Regions from separate parts of the Silvania sp. genome, predicted to be linked through region 2. Evidence: predicted binding sites of a transcription regulator. Region 2 holds the regulator's gene; each other region holds the start of a gene.

Region 1 (4,214 bases), on a different contig from region 2:
GCCGAGCGTATTCCCGCCTGCACTTTCTGCGCGATATCGTCGAAATCTTCATGATGATCGAGGTGGATCGCCAGCGGCTGGTTGTACGTTTTCGCCAGATCGCCGGCGATGGCAATAATGTTGCCGGTACCGGCGTAGCTGAAGGTACCCGGCGTGCCGGCAACAATCAGCGGGGAACGCAGCTCGGCTGCCGTTTCCACCACCACCTGCAGTGTTTCAAGGTTGTGAATATTGAACGCCGGAACGGCATAACCGCCGTATCGGGCCTTCGTCAGCATCGCTTTGGTCGAAATGATGTACATCCTTCCTCCGAAACCTTTCGTTTATTTACTTCGAAAGAAGATATAGTGTTTCGGAATGCTTTTTTGTGATTGGTATCGTAAAAACGAAAGAATCGAAAGTGAAAGGAAGGTTGCGAAAGAATGAAAGGCAAAAAAAAAGCATGGCCGAAGCCATGCTAAAGGAGGTTTACAGCATTATCAGGTCACAGGTGCCGGGTTAAATACCGCCAGCTGGTTGTGAAGTCCCCATTGATCCGAGAAGGTTTTCTTACGTCCGCTCGCCACATCCAGAATGAAGTGGAACAGCTTCCAGCCCACGTCCTCGATGCTCTCTTCGCCGGTGGCGATGGTGCCTGCGTTGATGTCCATCAGATCATACCAACGGTTGGCAAGTTCAGTGCGGGTCGCCATTTTGATAACCGGCACCGCCATCAGGCCGTACGGCGTGCCGCGACCGGTGGTGAACACCTGGACGGTGATCCCGGAGGCCACCTGCTGGGTGCCGCAGACAAAATCGCTGGCCGGGGTGGCAGCATAAATCAGGCCGCGTTTGGTTGGCCGTTGGCCCGGTGAAAGCACTTCGACGATAGGGCTCTGGCCGGATTTGGCAATCGATCCCAGCGCTTTTTCCACCACGTTGGCCAGGCCGCCTTTCTTGTTGCCTGGAGACGGGTTAGCACTGCGGTCGGTCTTGCCCATGTCGAGATAGTTGTCGTACCAGGCCATCTCTTCCAGCAGGCGTTTACCCACCTCTTCGTTGATGGTGCGCGGGGTTAACAGATGGATGGCGTCGCGCACTTCGGTCACTTCCGAGAACATCACCGTGGCGCCGCAGCGCACAAACAGGTCGGAGGCATAGCCCACCGCCGGGTTAGCCGTCACGCCGGAGAAGGCGTCGCTGCCGCCGCACTGGGTACCCACTACCAGCTCTGATGCCGGGCAGGTTTCACGCTTGCGCTGGTTCAGCTTCGCCAGATGACGTTCCGCAACCTGGAGGATGTCATCCACCATCGAGCGGAAGCCGACGTGCTGCTCATCCTGCAGACGCACAATGCTGGCGCTGTCTGCCGGGATCGCCTGCACGTCTTCAGTGCCCTGCAGCAGTTTTTCGGGCTGGAGTTTTTCGCAGCCGAGGCCCACCACCATCACTTCGCCGCCGAAGTTTGGGTTCAGGGCGAGGTTGTGGATGGTGCGGATCGGCACAATCGCCGCCGGGGCGTTAATCGCTACGCCACAGCCGTAAAGGTGGTTCAGGCCGACGACGCCGTCGACGTTCGGGTATTGTGGCAGCAGATCGCGCTCGATGATCTTCACCACATAGTCGACTACACCGGCGACGCAGTGCACGCTGGTGCTGATGCCCAACAGGTTTTTGGTGCCGACGCTGCCGTCCGCATTGCGGTAGCCTTCAAAGGTGTAACCTTCGAGCGCAGGCAGCGCTTCCGGCACGCGGGTTGCCAGCGGCAGGGTATTGAGCGGCGGGGCTTCCGGCAGCGAGACCAGCGATTCGTCAATCCAGCTGCCCTGCGGGATCGCGCGCACCGCGTAACCGATCACTTCGCCGTAACGCACGATTTCGCCATGTTGGGCAATATCGACCAGCGCCACTTTATGACCTTGTGGAATATGCTCGATAAGTTCGAGTCCGTCCGGGAAACGCGTTCCGGCTTTTAACCCATGATCATTAACAATAATCGCCACGTTATCGGTCTCATGCACCTTAATATAAAACGCGGTTGGCGACTCTTGTCGAATTTCGATATCGGCCATTTTCCAGTATTCTCCAACAAGTGGTAGATAATTAATGTGTAAAAGAGTGCGTATATTTTCTTGTGGTCGGAAATAAAGACTCTGCTCAGTGGAATAAAGAATGTCAGGCGCGGCGAATTGAAAACGTGATCAAGATCACTCATTTTTGACATCAGATCCCGCCAGGGCAGGGCAATGCATAAATCTGTGCATCAGCGCCCAGGGGTTTGTGCATATGCTCAAAATATTATTGTTACAACCCTCTAAGATTGAGCAATGCAACAGTGCGGAGGGTAGGGGTGTTGATTATACTCAATAACGATTTCAATGCGTCTGGTTAATTACCTGATATTGCCTGCTATCGATAAATAATCAGGAATGCCTCTTTCTTAAAATAATAAAAATAACGACATCGATGTGCCAGAGGAAATAAAAATGTTGCTGGATACTACCGTGAGTGCAAAAAAGGGTACACCTACCCGCTACCTGATTCTGTTAATTATCTTTATTGTTACTGCGGTCAATTACGCCGACCGCGCGACGCTCTCTATTGCCGGTACGGCAGTGGCCGAAGAGCTGCATTTAAGCGCGGTGGAGATGGGGTATATCTTCTCCGCCTTCGGCTGGGCCTACCTGCTGATGCAGATCCCCGGCGGCTGGCTGCTGGATAAGTTTGGGTCGAAAAAGGTCTATACCTACAGCCTGTTCTTCTGGTCGCTGTTTACCTTCCTGCAGGGCTTTGTCGACTTCGTCCCGCTGGCGTGGGCCGGTATCTCCATGTTCTTTATGCGCTTTATGCTGGGCTTCTCCGAAGCGCCGTCGTTCCCGGCCAACGCCCGTATTGTGGCGGCCTGGTTCCCGACCAAAGAGCGCGGCACCGCATCGGCGATTTTTAACTCCGCCCAGTACTTCTCGCTGGCGCTGTTCTCTCCGCTGCTCGGCTGGCTGACCTTTGCCTGGGGTTGGGAGCATGTCTTTACCGTGATGGGTGTGATTGGCTTTGTGCTGACCGGCCTGTGGGTGAAGTTAATCCATAACCCAACCGATCATCCGCGGATGACTGCCGAGGAGCTGCAGTTCATCAAGGACGGCGGCGCGGTTGTCGACATGGATCATAAAAAGCCGGGCGATAAAGCGGCAAGCGGTCCTAAGCTGCATTACATCAAACAATTACTGTCGAACCGCATGATGCTGGGCGTGTTTTTCGGTCAATATTTTATCAACACCATCACCTGGTTCTTCCTCACCTGGTTCCCGATTTATCTGGTGCAGGAAAAGGGGATGTCGATTCTGAAGGTCGGTCTGGTGGCTTCGATTCCGGCGCTGTGTGGTTTTGCCGGTGGTGTACTGGGCGGCGTGTTCTCCGATCATCTGATCAAGAAAGGCAAGTCGATTACCCTGGCGCGTAAGCTGCCGATTGTGCTCGGCATGTTGCTGGCATCCACCATTATTCTGTGTAACTACACCAACAACACTGCGCTGGTAGTGGCCCTGATGGCGCTGGCATTCTTCGGTAAAGGTTTTGGTGCCCTGGGCTGGCCGGTGATTTCCGATACCGCGCCAAAAGAGATTATCGGCCTGTGCGGCGGTGTGTTTAACGTCTTTGGCAACGTAGCGTCAATCGTCACGCCGTTGGTGATTGGCTATCTGGTCAGCGAACTGCACTCGTTCAACGCAGCGCTGGTCTTCGTAGGGTGTTCAGCGCTGATGGCGATGTTCTGCTACCTGTTCGTAGTGGGCGACATCAAACGTATGGAATTGCAGAAATAAGCAAAGGTATAAACGATGAGTAACGATATTTTCCCGAACAAATTTAAAGCGGCCCTCGCGGCAAATCAGATTCAGATCGGCTGCTGGTCCGCACTGGCAAGCCCAATCAGCACCGAAGTGCTGGGGCTGGCAGGTTTTGACTGGCTGGTGCTGGACGGTGAACATGCTCCGAACGACGTCACCACGTTTATTCCGCAGCTGATGGCGCTGAAAGGCAGCAACAGCGCGCCAGTGGTTCGCGTCCCGACCAATGAGCCGGTGATCATCAAGCGCCTTCTGGATATCGGCTTCTACAACTTCCTGATCCCGTTTGTGGAAAACGTGGAAGAGGCGGTGCAGGCGGTGGCGTCCACCCGCTATCCACCGGAAGGGATCCGCGGCGTGTCGGTTTCCCATCGCGCCAATATGTTTGGC
Region 2 (4,214 bases):
ATGCGAAGGATGACCCTTTTATGGATCATCACTCCATTCCGGCACCGGAGCATCTGCCCGCAAACGTGCAGTATCAGTTGACGGAACACGGAGGCCACGTCGGCTTTATCGGCGGGACGTTGCGTCGACCGAAGATGTGGCTGGAAACGCGCATCCCTGACTGGCTAACCTCTTTTCTGGAGAGAATAAAATGATGATTCCGTGGCAGGATCTGGCTCCCGAAACGCTGGATAGCCTGATTGAAAGCTTTGTATTACGCGAAGGCACCGATTATGGTGAACATGAACGCTCGCTGGAGATGAAAGTCGCCGATGTTAAACAGCAGCTTAAAAGCGGTGAAGCCGTGCTGGTGTGGTCAGAACTACACGAAACGGTGAATATTATGCCTCGCGGTCAGTTTCGCGACTGATCGCCCCCTCTTTCCATTCAGGGAGTTGCTATGTCCGCCAGACATCCGGTTATTGCCGTTACAGGATCCAGTGGTGCGGGTACCACTACCACCAGCCTCGCCTTTCGCAAGATCTTCTCCCAGCTTCATCTCCGGGCAGCGGAAGTGGAAGGCGATAGCTTTCACCGCTATACCCGCCCTGAAATGGACATGGCCATTCGCAAGGCCCGTGATTTAGGCAAACACATCAGCTACTTTGGCCCGGATGCCAACGACTTTGGCCTGCTGGAGCAAACCTTTGCCGAGTATGGGCGCAGCGGTACGGGCCATGCGCGCAAGTACCTGCACACCTACGATGAAGCGGTGCCGTGGAACCAGGTACCGGGCACCTTCACACCGTGGCAGCCGCTGCCGGAACCCACCGACGTACTGTTTTATGAGGGGTTACACGGCGGGGTCGTCACGCCGCAGCACGACGTGGCGCGCCATGTTGATCTGCTGGTGGGCGTCGTGCCGATTGTCAACCTGGAGTGGATCCAGAAGCTGACGCGCGATACCAGCGAGCGCGGACACTCGCGAGAAGCGGTAATGGATTCAGTGGTGCGCTCCATGGAAGATTACATCAACTTCCTCACCCCACAGTTTTCACGCACCCACATTAACTTCCAGCGCGTGCCGACGGTGGATACCTCCAACCCGTTTGCCGCCAAAGCTATTCCTTCGCTGGATGAGAGCTTTGTGGTGATTCATTTCCGCAATCTGGAGGAGATCGATTACCCCTGGCTGCTGGCCATGCTGCAGGGTTCGTTTATCTCGCATATGAATACACTGGTGGTGCCGGGCGGGAAGATGGTGCTGGCAATGGAGCTGATCATGACGCCACTGGTTCAGCGGCTAATGGAAGGGAAGAAGATCGCCTGATTTCGTGCCCGGTGGCGCGATGTTTACCGGGCCTGAGGGTGTATTCCGGGCCCGTAGGCCGGGTACAACGCGCCGCCCGGCTTTTTACGTAAGCCCTACGCCTCGATCACTTCATACGAGTGCGTAATCTTGACTGCTTTTTCCAGCATCAGCGCCACCGAGCAGTACTTCTCAGCCGACAGGTCGACCGCACGGGACACCGCCGCATCTTTGAGCTCTTTGCCGGTTACCAGGAAGTGCAGATTGATATGGGTGAACAAACGCGGCGCTTCTTCACGACGTTCAGACGTTAGCTTCACTTCGCAGTCGGTCACATCGTGGCGCCCTTTTTGCAGGATCGATACCACGTCGATCGCACTGCATCCCCCCGCAGCCATCAGCACCACTTCCATTGGACTTGGCGCTTTGTCACCGGAGTTGCCATCCATCAAAATCTGGTGCCCGGAAGCTGACTCGCCGAGGAACGTTAACCCTTCAACCCATTTAACACGCGCTTGCATTTTATTCACTCCAGGTTTGCATTTTTCATGACAGATTACGCGCCAGTAACAATTCTGGCAACGGAAGGCGACCTGCATCAAGCTGAAGCGAGACACCAGGAGACACGCAGCAAAACCTATGCTAAAACAGTCGGGATGCTACAGTAATACATTGACGTTACACATGTATGCAGAGGACATCACACATTACAGGCTGCTAATTTTGTGACAGCCCGTTTCCCAGGTACGGGGAAGAATTCGATTGCAACCCCAGAGTAAAAGGTGCACATCCTGGCTCTGGAGATAGCTTATAACAGAGGATAACAGCGCATGGTGCTTGGCAAACCGCAAACAGACCCGACTCTCGAATGGTTCTTGTCTCATTGCCATATTCATAAGTACCCATCGAAGAGCACGCTGATTCACCAGGGTGAAAAAGCGGAAACGTTGTACTACATCGTCAAAGGCTCAGTAGCAGTGCTGATCAAAGATGAAGAAGGCAAAGAGATGATCCTCTCTTACCTGAATCAGGGAGATTTCATCGGCGAGCTGGGCTTGTTTGAAGAAGGTCAGGAGCGTAGCGCCTGGGTTCGTGCAAAAACCGCGTGTGAAGTGGCAGAGATCTCCTATAAGAAGTTCCGCCAGCTGATCCAGGTTAACCCGGATATCCTGATGCGTCTCTCTTCGCAGATGGCTCGCCGTCTGCAGGTCACGTCGGAGAAAGTGGGTAACCTCGCCTTCCTGGACGTTACCGGCCGCATCGCTCAGACCCTGCTGAACCTGGCGAAACAGCCCGATGCCATGACCCACCCGGACGGAATGCAAATTAAAATCACCCGTCAGGAAATCGGTCAGATCGTCGGATGTTCTCGTGAGACAGTGGGTCGTATCCTGAAAATGCTGGAAGATCAAAACCTGATCTCCGCCCACGGTAAAACTATCGTGGTCTACGGAACGCGTTAATTCCGTGCAAACGGCGTGACATCGCAAGGTGGCACGCCGTTTTTGTCTCTCTCACCCATGTGGCGCAGACTCATCTATCACCCGGAAGTTAACTACGCACTGCGGCAAACCCTGGTGCTATGTCTCCCTGTGGCTGTGGGTTTGATCCTGGGCTATCTGCAACAAGGTCTGCTCTTTTCGCTCGTTCCGGCCTGCTGCAATATCGCCGGTCTCGATACCCCGCATAAACGCTTTTTCAAGCGCCTGATTGTCGGCGGGTCGCTGTTTGCTGGCTGTAGCCTGGCCGTACAGCTGTTACTGGCGCAGGATATCCCGCTACCGCTAATTCTGACCGTACTGGCGATGACCCTGGGCGTAACAGCGGAATTAAGCTCGTTGCACGCACGTCTGCTGCCCGCCTCGCTGATTGCCGCCATCTTTACCCTGAGCCTGGCGGGGAACATGCCGATCTGGGCGCCGCTTCTGATCTATGCCCTGGGCACCCTGTGGTACGGGCTGTTTAACTGGTTCTGGTTCTGGTTGTGGCGCGAACAACCGCTGCGTGAATCGCTGAGTTTGCTCTATCAACAGCTTGCCGATTATTGCGAAGCAAAATATACCCTGCTGACGCAACACACCGATCCCGAAAAATCGTTACCTCCCCTGCTGGCCCGCCAGCAGAAGGTCGTGGATCTGATTAGCCAGTGCTATCAGCAGCTGCACATGCTGGCAGCCAATAAAAATCATGAATATAAACGCCTGCTGCGCACCTTCCAGGTGGGACTCGATCTGCAGGAGCATATCTCCGTCAGTCTGCATCACCCGCACGAGGTGCAAAAGCTGGTCGAGCGCAGCCATGCGGAATCGGTACTGCGCTGGAATGCCCGGACGGTTGCCGCACGACTGCGCGTGCTGGCGGACGATATTTTGTATCACCGCTACCCTACCCGTTTCACCATGGATAAGCAGCTTGGTGCGCTGGAGAAAATCGCCCGTCAGCATCCGGATAACCCGGTAGGCCAGTTCTGTGCATGGCACTTCAGCCGCATTGCCCGCGTGCTGCGAACCCAGCGCCCACTCTATCCACGCGACCTGATGGCAGATAAGCAGAAACGCCTGCCGCTGATCCCGGCCCTGAGAAGCTATCTTTCGCTGAAATCCGCCGCCCTGCGCAACGCCGCACGCATCAGCGTGATGCTGAGTATCGCCAGCCTGATGGGCGTTGCCCTGCATCTGCCAAAACCCTACTGGATCCTGATGACAGTGCTGTTCGTAACCCAGAACGGCTATGGCGCCACACGGGTACGCATCCTCCATCGGGCGGGCGGCACACTGGCAGGGCTGATTATTGCGGGTATCGCCCTGCACTTCCACGTGGCGGAAGGTTTTACGCTGACGGGGATGTTGGTGATTACGCTGGTGAGTTACCTGTTTATTCGCAAGAACTATGGCTGGGCGATGGTGGGCTTCACGGTCACGGCGGT
Region 3 (4,214 bases), on a different contig from region 2:
CCGCACTGCCCGCATCTTTCACCAGCCGCAGGGTATCAAACATCCCCAGCAGACAGACCAGCGCAATCGCCACGAATGCCAGGCGGAAGCTGATCCCCGGCAGCGTCGCCATCCCCAGCATCTCGCTGAACAGCTCGCCAATGCGGATCCCGATGGCGCCCAGGGTGATCCCCAACCCCACTGCCAGCTGCGTCGCCGTCGAGAACAGGGTGTTCGCGTAGCTCATCTGCGGGGAAGGCACATCGGAAAAGGCGAGGGTGCTGATGGCGGTAAACTGAATCGAGCGGAACACCCCGCCGAGATACAGTACCAGCATAATGACCCACACCGGGGTTTGCGGGGTTAACAGGGCGCAGGCCAGCAGCGCCAGCACGTTCAACGCGCCGTTAATCAGCAGCAATTTTTTAAAGCCCAGGGTGCGGATCAGCGGCGTGGTGGCGGGCTTAATGGTCAGGTTGCCGACAAAAACCGCCAGCACCAGCAGCCCGGAATGAAACGCGTCCATCCCGAATCCCACCTGAAACATAAGCGGCAGCAGGAAAGGCACGGCGCTGATCGAGGCCCGGAACAGCGAGCCGCCGTACATGGTCACGCGAAACGTTGGCACCTGCAAAGCATCCAGACGGATCATCGGCCACGGCGCGCGGCGGAAATGGCGCAGCGCATAGGTCAGGGTCACGCCCCCGAGTACCAGCAGCGCCAGGGTCAGGGCGGTGTTAACGTGCTGAGATCCCATCGACTCCATGGCGTAGACCAGGCTCACCATTGCCACCGAGGTGGCGATAAAGCCCGGTATATCGAAGGGACGGCGCGTCTCTTCATAGATGTCGGGAATAATGCGCAGCGCCAGTACGATGGCAATCAGCCCCAGCGGGACGTTAATAAAGAAGATCCAGCGCCAGTCGGCGTAGCTGGTAATAAAGCCGCCCAGAGGCGGGCCGATGATGGGCGCCACCAGCGCAGGCCAGGTGAGGGTAGCAATGGCGGTGATTAGCTGATGTTTTGGCGTGGTGCGTAGCACCGCCAGTCGACCGACCGGCACCATTAACGCCCCCCCCATGCCCTGCAGCACGCGCATGGCGACAAACTGATCGACAGTGTTTGCCAGGCCGCACAGCACTGAGGCGAGGGTAAAGATCGCCAGCGCAAGGGTGAAGACTTTGCGCGCGCCAAAGCGATCGGCGATCCAGCCGCTGGCGGGGATCAGCACCGCCAGGGTGATAAGATACGCACTGATACCGATGTTCAGATCGACGGCCTGCACGCCAAAGCTTCTCGCCATATCGGGCAGCGCCGTGGCAATCACGGTGCCGTCGAGAAACTCCATAAAGAACGCACCTGCCACCAGCAGCGCGGCGGGGGACATCCCGCTGGACGCTTTTCCGGAGATGTTGTCTGTCATTTTTCCTCTGCCACTTAAAAAAGATTTGAAATTTTTACTGGAATACGACTGTATTTAATTATCTGATTTATAATATTTTTTAATCGGAACAGGGTTTTATTATAAATAAACCTGCGTGATGAATATCACAAAATGATTGAAATTTGTGATGGAGATCATATTATGTGCGCATCAAAAGAAAACACCTGCATAACACATAATCTGGAGTAAACCGATGAAATTGCGCAAAATCCTGAAAAGCATGTTTGAAAGCTACTGCAAAACCTTCAAGGACGTACCGCCTGGCGCGATGTTCTGATAAAAAAACCTGCTGCGGCAGGTTTTTTTATGCCTGCAAACGGCATCGGGGCGAGCGTTTTGCTACTATGGCGGCCTTTAATACAGGAGAAGCCTATGTCTCAAAACCTGAGTGCCGATCAGGAACTGGTCTCTGACGTTGTTGCCTGCCAGTTGGTTATCAAACAAATCCTTGATGTGATCGAAATTATCGCGCCAGCCGAAGTGCGTGAGAAGATGTCCAGCCAGTTGAAAAGCATCGATTTCGCCAGCAATCCTGCCTCGGCAGACCCGGTCACGCTGCGTGCAGTGCAGAAAGCCATTGCGCTGATCGAGCTTAAGTTCACCCCACAGGGCGAATCTCACTAAAATAAACCGATGTTTCGAATTTGAAAATGGGTTTGTGAAAAATATGTGAACGGGCGGCCGACGGCCGCCCGGATAAAGGTTACATAAAGGTTTCGACCAGCAGATAGCTCATGGCGCAGGCGCAGCTGACGCCGATCAGCCCCGGTAGAATAAAGCTGTGGTTGATGATGAATTTGCCGATGCGCGTGGTTCCAGAACGGTCAAAGCCAATGCAGGCCAGATCGCTGGGGTAAGTCGGCAGGACAAAGTACCCGTATGACGCCGGGAAAAAGGCAATCAGCATTTTCGGTTCAATCCCCAGCATCAGCCCCATCGGCGCTACCGCCGTCAGCGCGGCGGCCTGGCTGTTTACCAGCTTCGATACCAGAAACAGCACAATGGCATAGGTCCAGGGGTGGCTTTTCACCACGCCCTCAAGGGCCATCTTCAGCTCGTCCAGATGCGCCTGGAAAAAGGTATCGCTCATCCACGCCACGCCAAACACCGAGAAAATCGCTACCATCCCGGCCTTAAACACCGCCCCGTTCGAAATCGCCGCAGCATTGACTTTACAGACCATTAGCATCACGGCTCCGGCAATCAGCATCATCATCTGGATCACCAGATTCATCGACAGCGCGGTCATTTTGCCTTTCACCTCGAACGCCGGGCGCAGATCGGGCAGGGCGCCTAACAGCACCACCACCGCAATACCGGCGAAGAAGATCCACGTCGACCAGTAAGCCTGTTTCGGAAAGCGCTGGTCCATCAAGGTATCGGTGCTGCCGTAGATGAATTTACGCTGCTCAGGATCCTGTAACCGGGCCTGAAACTCCTCGTCATCGGCCAGTTCTTTCCCGCGACGTAGGCTCCAGAGTGCCGCAATCGCCACCCCGGTGAGCGAGGCAGGCACCGAGACCGCCAGGATCTCAAGAATGCCAAATGCGTGACCCACTCCGTGCCGGGCGGCGAGGATCGACACCAGCGATACCACGGCCACCGACACCGGCGACGCGGTGATTGCCATCTGTGAGGCGATGGACGCCACCGCCATCGGGCGCTCCGGGCGGATGCCTTTTTTCAGCGCGATGTCGGCAATGATCGGGAACATGGTATAGACCACGTGCCCGGTGCCGCACAGAAAGGTCAACGTCCAGGTGGTGAAGGGGGCGAGCAGGGTGATGTGCTGCGGATGCCGTCTGAGCAGTCGCTCGGCAAACTGCATCATCACGTTCAGACCGCCCGCGGTTTGCAGTGTGGCCGCGCAGCCAATCACCGCGAGGATCGTCAGCATCACATCAACCGGGGGCTTACCGGGCTGGAGGCCAAAAACAAAGCTCAGAATAAACAGGCCAATACCGCTTATCAGGCCCAGCCCCATACCGCCGAACCGGGTTCCGATTAGCAGGCAGAGGATAATGACAATAAATTCAACAGTGATCATGAGACTCCCTTGTCAACGATGGCAGAATTCTGCCAAATCATTACACGTTGTAAGGGTATAGGGTGGGAGCCAGATCGGATTTGTTAAAGGTTAACAAAAGCAATGAGTTGGTAACTTTATAGCAACACATTATCACCCGTTGCTGGCGGGTAATAATGCGCAGGCAGGCGATCAGTGATGCTGGCAATTCACCACATTCAGAAGATGACGATCCGTCTGCTCCTGACACATTCCGGCGCGGCGCGCGAGGCACACCTCATCCATCAGCGTTTTTAACAGTAAGCCATCCTGCTCCTGTTCCTTTTCAATATCATGCAGAAAATCGAAGGTTGGCAGGTCGTCCATTTCCCGGGCGTTATCCGCCAGCTGAATCAGGGTGGAATGACGCTGCTCATACTCTTCCAGCATCCGTTGAAATAGCTCTTCCAGCGAAGAGTATGCTTCATTGGACATACTTGTTGCTTTAAGCACCGGGGTGGCACCGGACGCTTTCATAAATTCGAACACGCGCATCATCTGGGTGACGTTGCTCTGGGCCTGGGTACGCAGGAAGGTGGCGGTGCCATTGAGTCTGTTTTCTGAGCACCACTCACTCAGGTGCAGGCAGAGATTGGACGCATTAAACTCAAGATTCATTTGCGTGTTCAGTTTGTTCATTATACCGGAGACAGCCATAGCAACTTCCTTATTTCCGAGAAACATATTTGGGGGAATTATCGCCATAATAGATTCATTCGGTCAGCG
Region 4 (4,214 bases), on a different contig from region 2:
ACCACGATGCCGCAAAGCCATCTTCGAAAGCGGCCTGGGCGGTGCCGATGGTGGATTTGGCCCCGATGTATTCGGACATCAGCAGGATCCCGACGATAAACGCCGGCATCGCCCGGGAGCCCTCCATAAAGTCGCCGGAGTTTTTACTGCGCAACCGGAAGGTCAGCCAGGTGGTAAACAGGATGTAGACAATCACAATGCCTACGATGATGAGGGTATCTTCAGCGGTAAAGTTGTTCATCTTTGCCTCTCTCAGGGCGTATGAATCCTGGGCGCCTGAGGCACCCGAACTCTTATGGACGAAATCAAGCGCCGTTTACTGCAGTGACTTCGTCACTATCTGGCGGATCTGTTCTGTCTGTTGCACATCGAAAGCCACCGCATAGCGGCTTTCACCCACCTCTTCGCCCATTACCTGGAGCGCCTTTTTCACGGCGGCCGGGGAGAAGGCAATTTTATATAAGTTTGTTCGCAGGTCAGTGACGCTCTCCTGCGCCTGGCGTGAACCCTCGATATCCCCCGCCTGGAAGCGCGTCCAGATGGCATTGATTGCCTCCGGGGCAACGTTGGCCAGCCCTGAAATACAGGCTGAACAGCCCTCGACAAAGCCCCGATGGATCAGCGAGTCCGGGCCGTTCAGCACCTCAAAACCGTCGATACCCTGCGCCGCTTTCAGGAACCCGCTCAGGCTCTCATAGCTGCCCGCGCTGTCTTTGATGCCGACAATGTTCGGGTGCGCGGCCAGCACGCGAGCGGTCTGCGGCTCGATAGTATTGCCGGTGCGCGCCGGGATGTTGTACAGAAAGACTGGCACCGTCAGGGCATCGGCGATGGCGGTGTAGTGGGTGATCAATTCCGACTGGCTCAACGGCACAAACCACGGGGTGATCACCGATACCGCATCGACACCCAGCGTCTCAACCTGTTTACCCAGACGGATAGTGGCCCGGGTGGAGATCTCCCCGATATGCGCCACCACCGGCGCACGTCCGGCAACCTCTTCCACGCAGGTGCGGGTAACGGCCACTTTTTCCTCTTCGTTCAGCACAAAAAACTCGCCGTTGGTGCCGCCGCAAAAAATACCGTTTCCCGCCGCCAGCTGGCGTTGGATCTGGCGCTTCAGGCCCGGCAGATGCAGACCGCCATCCTCAGTAAAGGGGGTGACGATCGCCGTCAGCACGCCTTCAATCTTGTTACGCATGTCTCACTCCTTCGATGTTAAATATCGGGGAACAGGGTCTGGTAAATACCCTGTACCTCGGCATGGCTGACCTGACGCGGGGCATTGTTCATCAGGCGTTTGACGTTCAGCGCCGCGTCGGCAAGAGATGCAATGTCATCCCGCGGTACGCCCAGCGCTTCAAGGTTGTCCGGTAAGTTGAGGCGGCGCACCAGGGCGGCAAAGTACGCCACCAGCGCGTGGGATTTCTCTTCCTCCGACAGGGAGGTATCCGCACCCGGCACCAAATCCCACACCCGGGCAAATTTTTCGACGGCATCCGGGCGCACCACGCGCATGCAGGGGGCCAGCAGAATGGCGTTCGCCACGCCGTGCGGCAGGTGATATTTGCCGCCCAACGGATACGACAAGGCATGCACCAGATGGGTACCCGCGTGGGCAATGGCCACGCCGCCGTAGTAAGAGGCCCACAGCATTTCGAGCTTCGCCGCCAGGTTGTGCGGTTCGGCGCAGGCGGTTTCGATGTTGTTCAGCAGCTTGCGCAGGCCAATCAGCGCTGCGTTATCGCTCACCGGATTCGCCACGGTGGCGGTGTAGCACTCGATCAGATGACAGAGGGCATCGATCCCGGTTGAAGAGGCGATGTGCGGCGGCATGCTGGTGGTCAGCTCCGGCAGCAGCGCGACGTAATCCGGCAGTATTACCGGGGAGATAATGCCGATTTTGGTGCTCTGCTCAGGAATGGCAAGGATTGCATTTGGCGTGGCCTCGGACCCGGTCCCGGCGCTGGCCGGAATTAACAGCGACGCCAGCCGTTCAGTCGGTTTTTCACCCGCCAGCAGGGCGTCTAAACCCGGCGAGGCCGGGTGGCACAGTACGGAGAGCAGCTTCGCCACATCCAGTACACTGCCGCCGCCGACGCCGACCACCAGATCAAAGTCGCTGTCGTGCATCTCTGCCAGCAGGGTACGCACGTCGTGGCTGGTCGGCTCCGGCGGTACGCGGTCAATGATGCTGACGCGGCGGTTGTCGGCTTCCAGCAGGGTGCGGATGGCGCGGGCGGCGTCCAGGCGGGCGATATTGCCGTCGGTGACCAGTAAAAGGCGCGACTTGCCTGCCAGCAGTGGTGCGAGGGCCGGGATAGCCCCCGCGCCGCTGATAATCGTACTGTTAATGGTTAACACATTGCTCTCCTGTTGCTGTGTCTGTGATTGATTTCGCTCAAAACAGGCAATCACAGTCATCGTGTGGCTAAATTTATAATTTATTCGCAAACTGAATAACTTGATCTTGCTCACATATAATCAATCATGATTGAATATAATCATTAACAGGAAATGAGAACCCGGAGTGGGGATGAAAGAGAACAACCTGAACAGAGAAGTGGTGGTGATAGCCGATGACTTTACCGGGGCCAACGATGCGGGCGTCAGCCTGGCGGTACGCGGTAAAAAAGTCAGCGTGGCGTTTCAGACTCCCTTTACCGGCGACACCGATGCCCTGGTTATTAATAGCGACAGTCGGGCGATGGTGGCATCAGAGGCTGCTGAAAAACTGGCGCACTACGCCGCGGATGTTACCGCCGCAACATGGCTGGTGAAGAAAATCGACTCCACCCTGCGCGGCAATCCGGGGGCCGAGGTTGAGGCGCTGCTTACGCTCAGCGGCAAGCGTCAGGCGATTATCGCCCCGGCGTTCCCGGCGGCCGGGCGCACCACTCAGGGCGGCATCTGCCGGGTGTCCGGCGTGCCGGTTACGGAAACCGAATTTGCCAGCGACCCGAAGACCCCGGTGCGCCACGCGCAGGTAGCAAAGGTGCTGGCAGATCAAACCGCGCTGCACAGCGTGGTCATCACCCCCGACAGGCTTGCGGACGCGCTGCAGGGCGACGCCCGACTGCTGATTGTGGATGCCCAGAGTGACGACGATCTGGACCAGATTATTGTGGCGGCCTGTGCCTGCAACGAACGACCGCTGCTGGTGGGTTCAGCAGGGCTCTGCGATGCTCTGGCCCGCCGTCTGGCCCGCCCGCGCCAGCTGCTGGCGGTGATCGGCTCGATGAGTGAAATCGCCCAACAGCAGATCCAGCGTGCAGGCGAGGTGGCAACCGTCAGCAGGGTATTAATAGATATCGATGATGTCTTTCGCAACAACATGGCGGGGTATCTGCAGCAGATCAGCGCGGCGTTAGCGGCAGGCCATCACTGCCTGGTGCACACCTGCGCCGATGTGCAGGCTCGTCATCAGATAGAAATGTTGTGCCAGCAGCGCGGGTTAAGCCGGGCCGCGCTGGGGGAGACCATCAGCGCGTTTTTGGGCACGCTGACGCGCACCGCGCTGGAGGCCAACACCCCGGCAGCGCTGTATGTCTCTGGGGGTGATGTGGCGATGGCGGTGGCCAGCGCGCTCAACGCACAAGGTTTTGCAATACGCGGACAGGTGGCGCAATGCGTGCCGTTCGGTCGTTTTTTGGGTTGTCGCTGGCAGGGGCCAGTCATGACCAAAGCGGGCGGTTTTGGTACAGAGACCACGCTGCTTGAGGTTTTGCATTTTATCGAGGAGAAGATGAGTGACTAATATCATTGCTGTAACGATGGGCGACCCGGCAGGCATTGGCCCGGAGATCATTATCAAATCCCTGACCGAGGGTGAGCTGTCCGGCGCACCGGTGGTGGTGGTCGGTTGCGCGAGAACCCTGCAACGGGTGCTTGAGAAGGGCATCACTGCTCCGGCCGAACTGCGGGTGGTGTCTTGCGTCAGCGAGGCGCAATTTGGCCCGGCGATCGTCAACGTACTCGATGAACCGCTGGTCGAGCCCGAGGCGTTACAGCCGGGCGTGGTGCAGGCGCAGGCCGGGGATCTGGCCTATCGTTGCGTGCGTCGCGCCACCGAGCTGGCCATGGCAGGTGACGTCAAAGCCATTGCCACCGCGCCGCTGAACAAAGAGGCGCTGCATCTGGCGGGGCATCACTATCCGGGGCACACCGAGCTGCTCGCACACCTCACTGACAGCAAAGATTACGCGATGGTGCTG

The links. Region 2 encodes CRP, which controls carbon source genes, mostly activating them, when cyclic AMP is high. Its sites were predicted from a motif close to ATGTGANNNNNNTCACAT; they were not measured.
Region 1: a site for CRP is predicted at 2,175-2,192, ahead of garD (galactarate dehydratase). Genes of this name have one in related genera too.
Region 3: a site for CRP is predicted at 1,546-1,563, ahead of azuC (stress response protein AzuC). Genes of this name have one in related genera too.
Region 4: a site for CRP is predicted at 2,463-2,480, ahead of ACRDD5_RS17415 (iron-containing alcohol dehydrogenase). Genes of this name have one in related genera too.

Annotation. Positions count from the first base shown of each region.
Region 1 covers NZ_JBOGBT010000064.1:3,390-7,603, forward strand. The annotation lists gene ACRDD5_RS12340 (tagatose bisphosphate family class II aldolase) at 1-302, opposite strand, end outside; gene garD (galactarate dehydratase) at 480-2,051, opposite strand; gene ACRDD5_RS12350 (MFS transporter) at 2,466-3,800, shown strand; gene garL (2-dehydro-3-deoxyglucarate aldolase) at 3,816-4,214, shown strand, end outside.
Region 2 covers NZ_JBOGBT010000108.1:70,745-74,958, reverse strand. The annotation lists gene ACRDD5_RS21655 (hydrolase) at 1-194, shown strand, start outside; gene ACRDD5_RS21650 (YheU family protein) at 191-409, shown strand; gene ACRDD5_RS21645 (phosphoribulokinase) at 440-1,309, shown strand; gene ACRDD5_RS21640 (OsmC family protein) at 1,405-1,809, opposite strand; gene crp (cAMP-activated global transcriptional regulator CRP) at 2,119-2,751, shown strand; gene ACRDD5_RS21630 (YccS/YhfK family putative transporter) at 2,809-4,214, shown strand, end outside.
Region 3 covers NZ_JBOGBT010000075.1:128,413-132,626, reverse strand. The annotation lists gene ACRDD5_RS14895 (MFS transporter) at 1-1,402, opposite strand, end outside; gene azuC (stress response protein AzuC) at 1,617-1,700, shown strand; gene ACRDD5_RS14885 (DUF2766 family protein) at 1,796-2,047, shown strand; gene ACRDD5_RS14880 (anaerobic C4-dicarboxylate transporter) at 2,127-3,470, opposite strand; gene ACRDD5_RS14875 (non-heme ferritin-like protein) at 3,642-4,145, opposite strand.
Region 4 covers NZ_JBOGBT010000092.1:33,775-37,988, reverse strand. The annotation lists gene ACRDD5_RS17425 (sodium:solute symporter family protein) at 1-241, opposite strand, end outside; gene ACRDD5_RS17420 (dihydrodipicolinate synthase family protein) at 317-1,201, opposite strand; gene ACRDD5_RS17415 (iron-containing alcohol dehydrogenase) at 1,219-2,364, opposite strand; gene dtnK (D-threonate kinase) at 2,537-3,757, shown strand; gene ACRDD5_RS17405 (D-threonate 4-phosphate dehydrogenase) at 3,750-4,214, shown strand, end outside.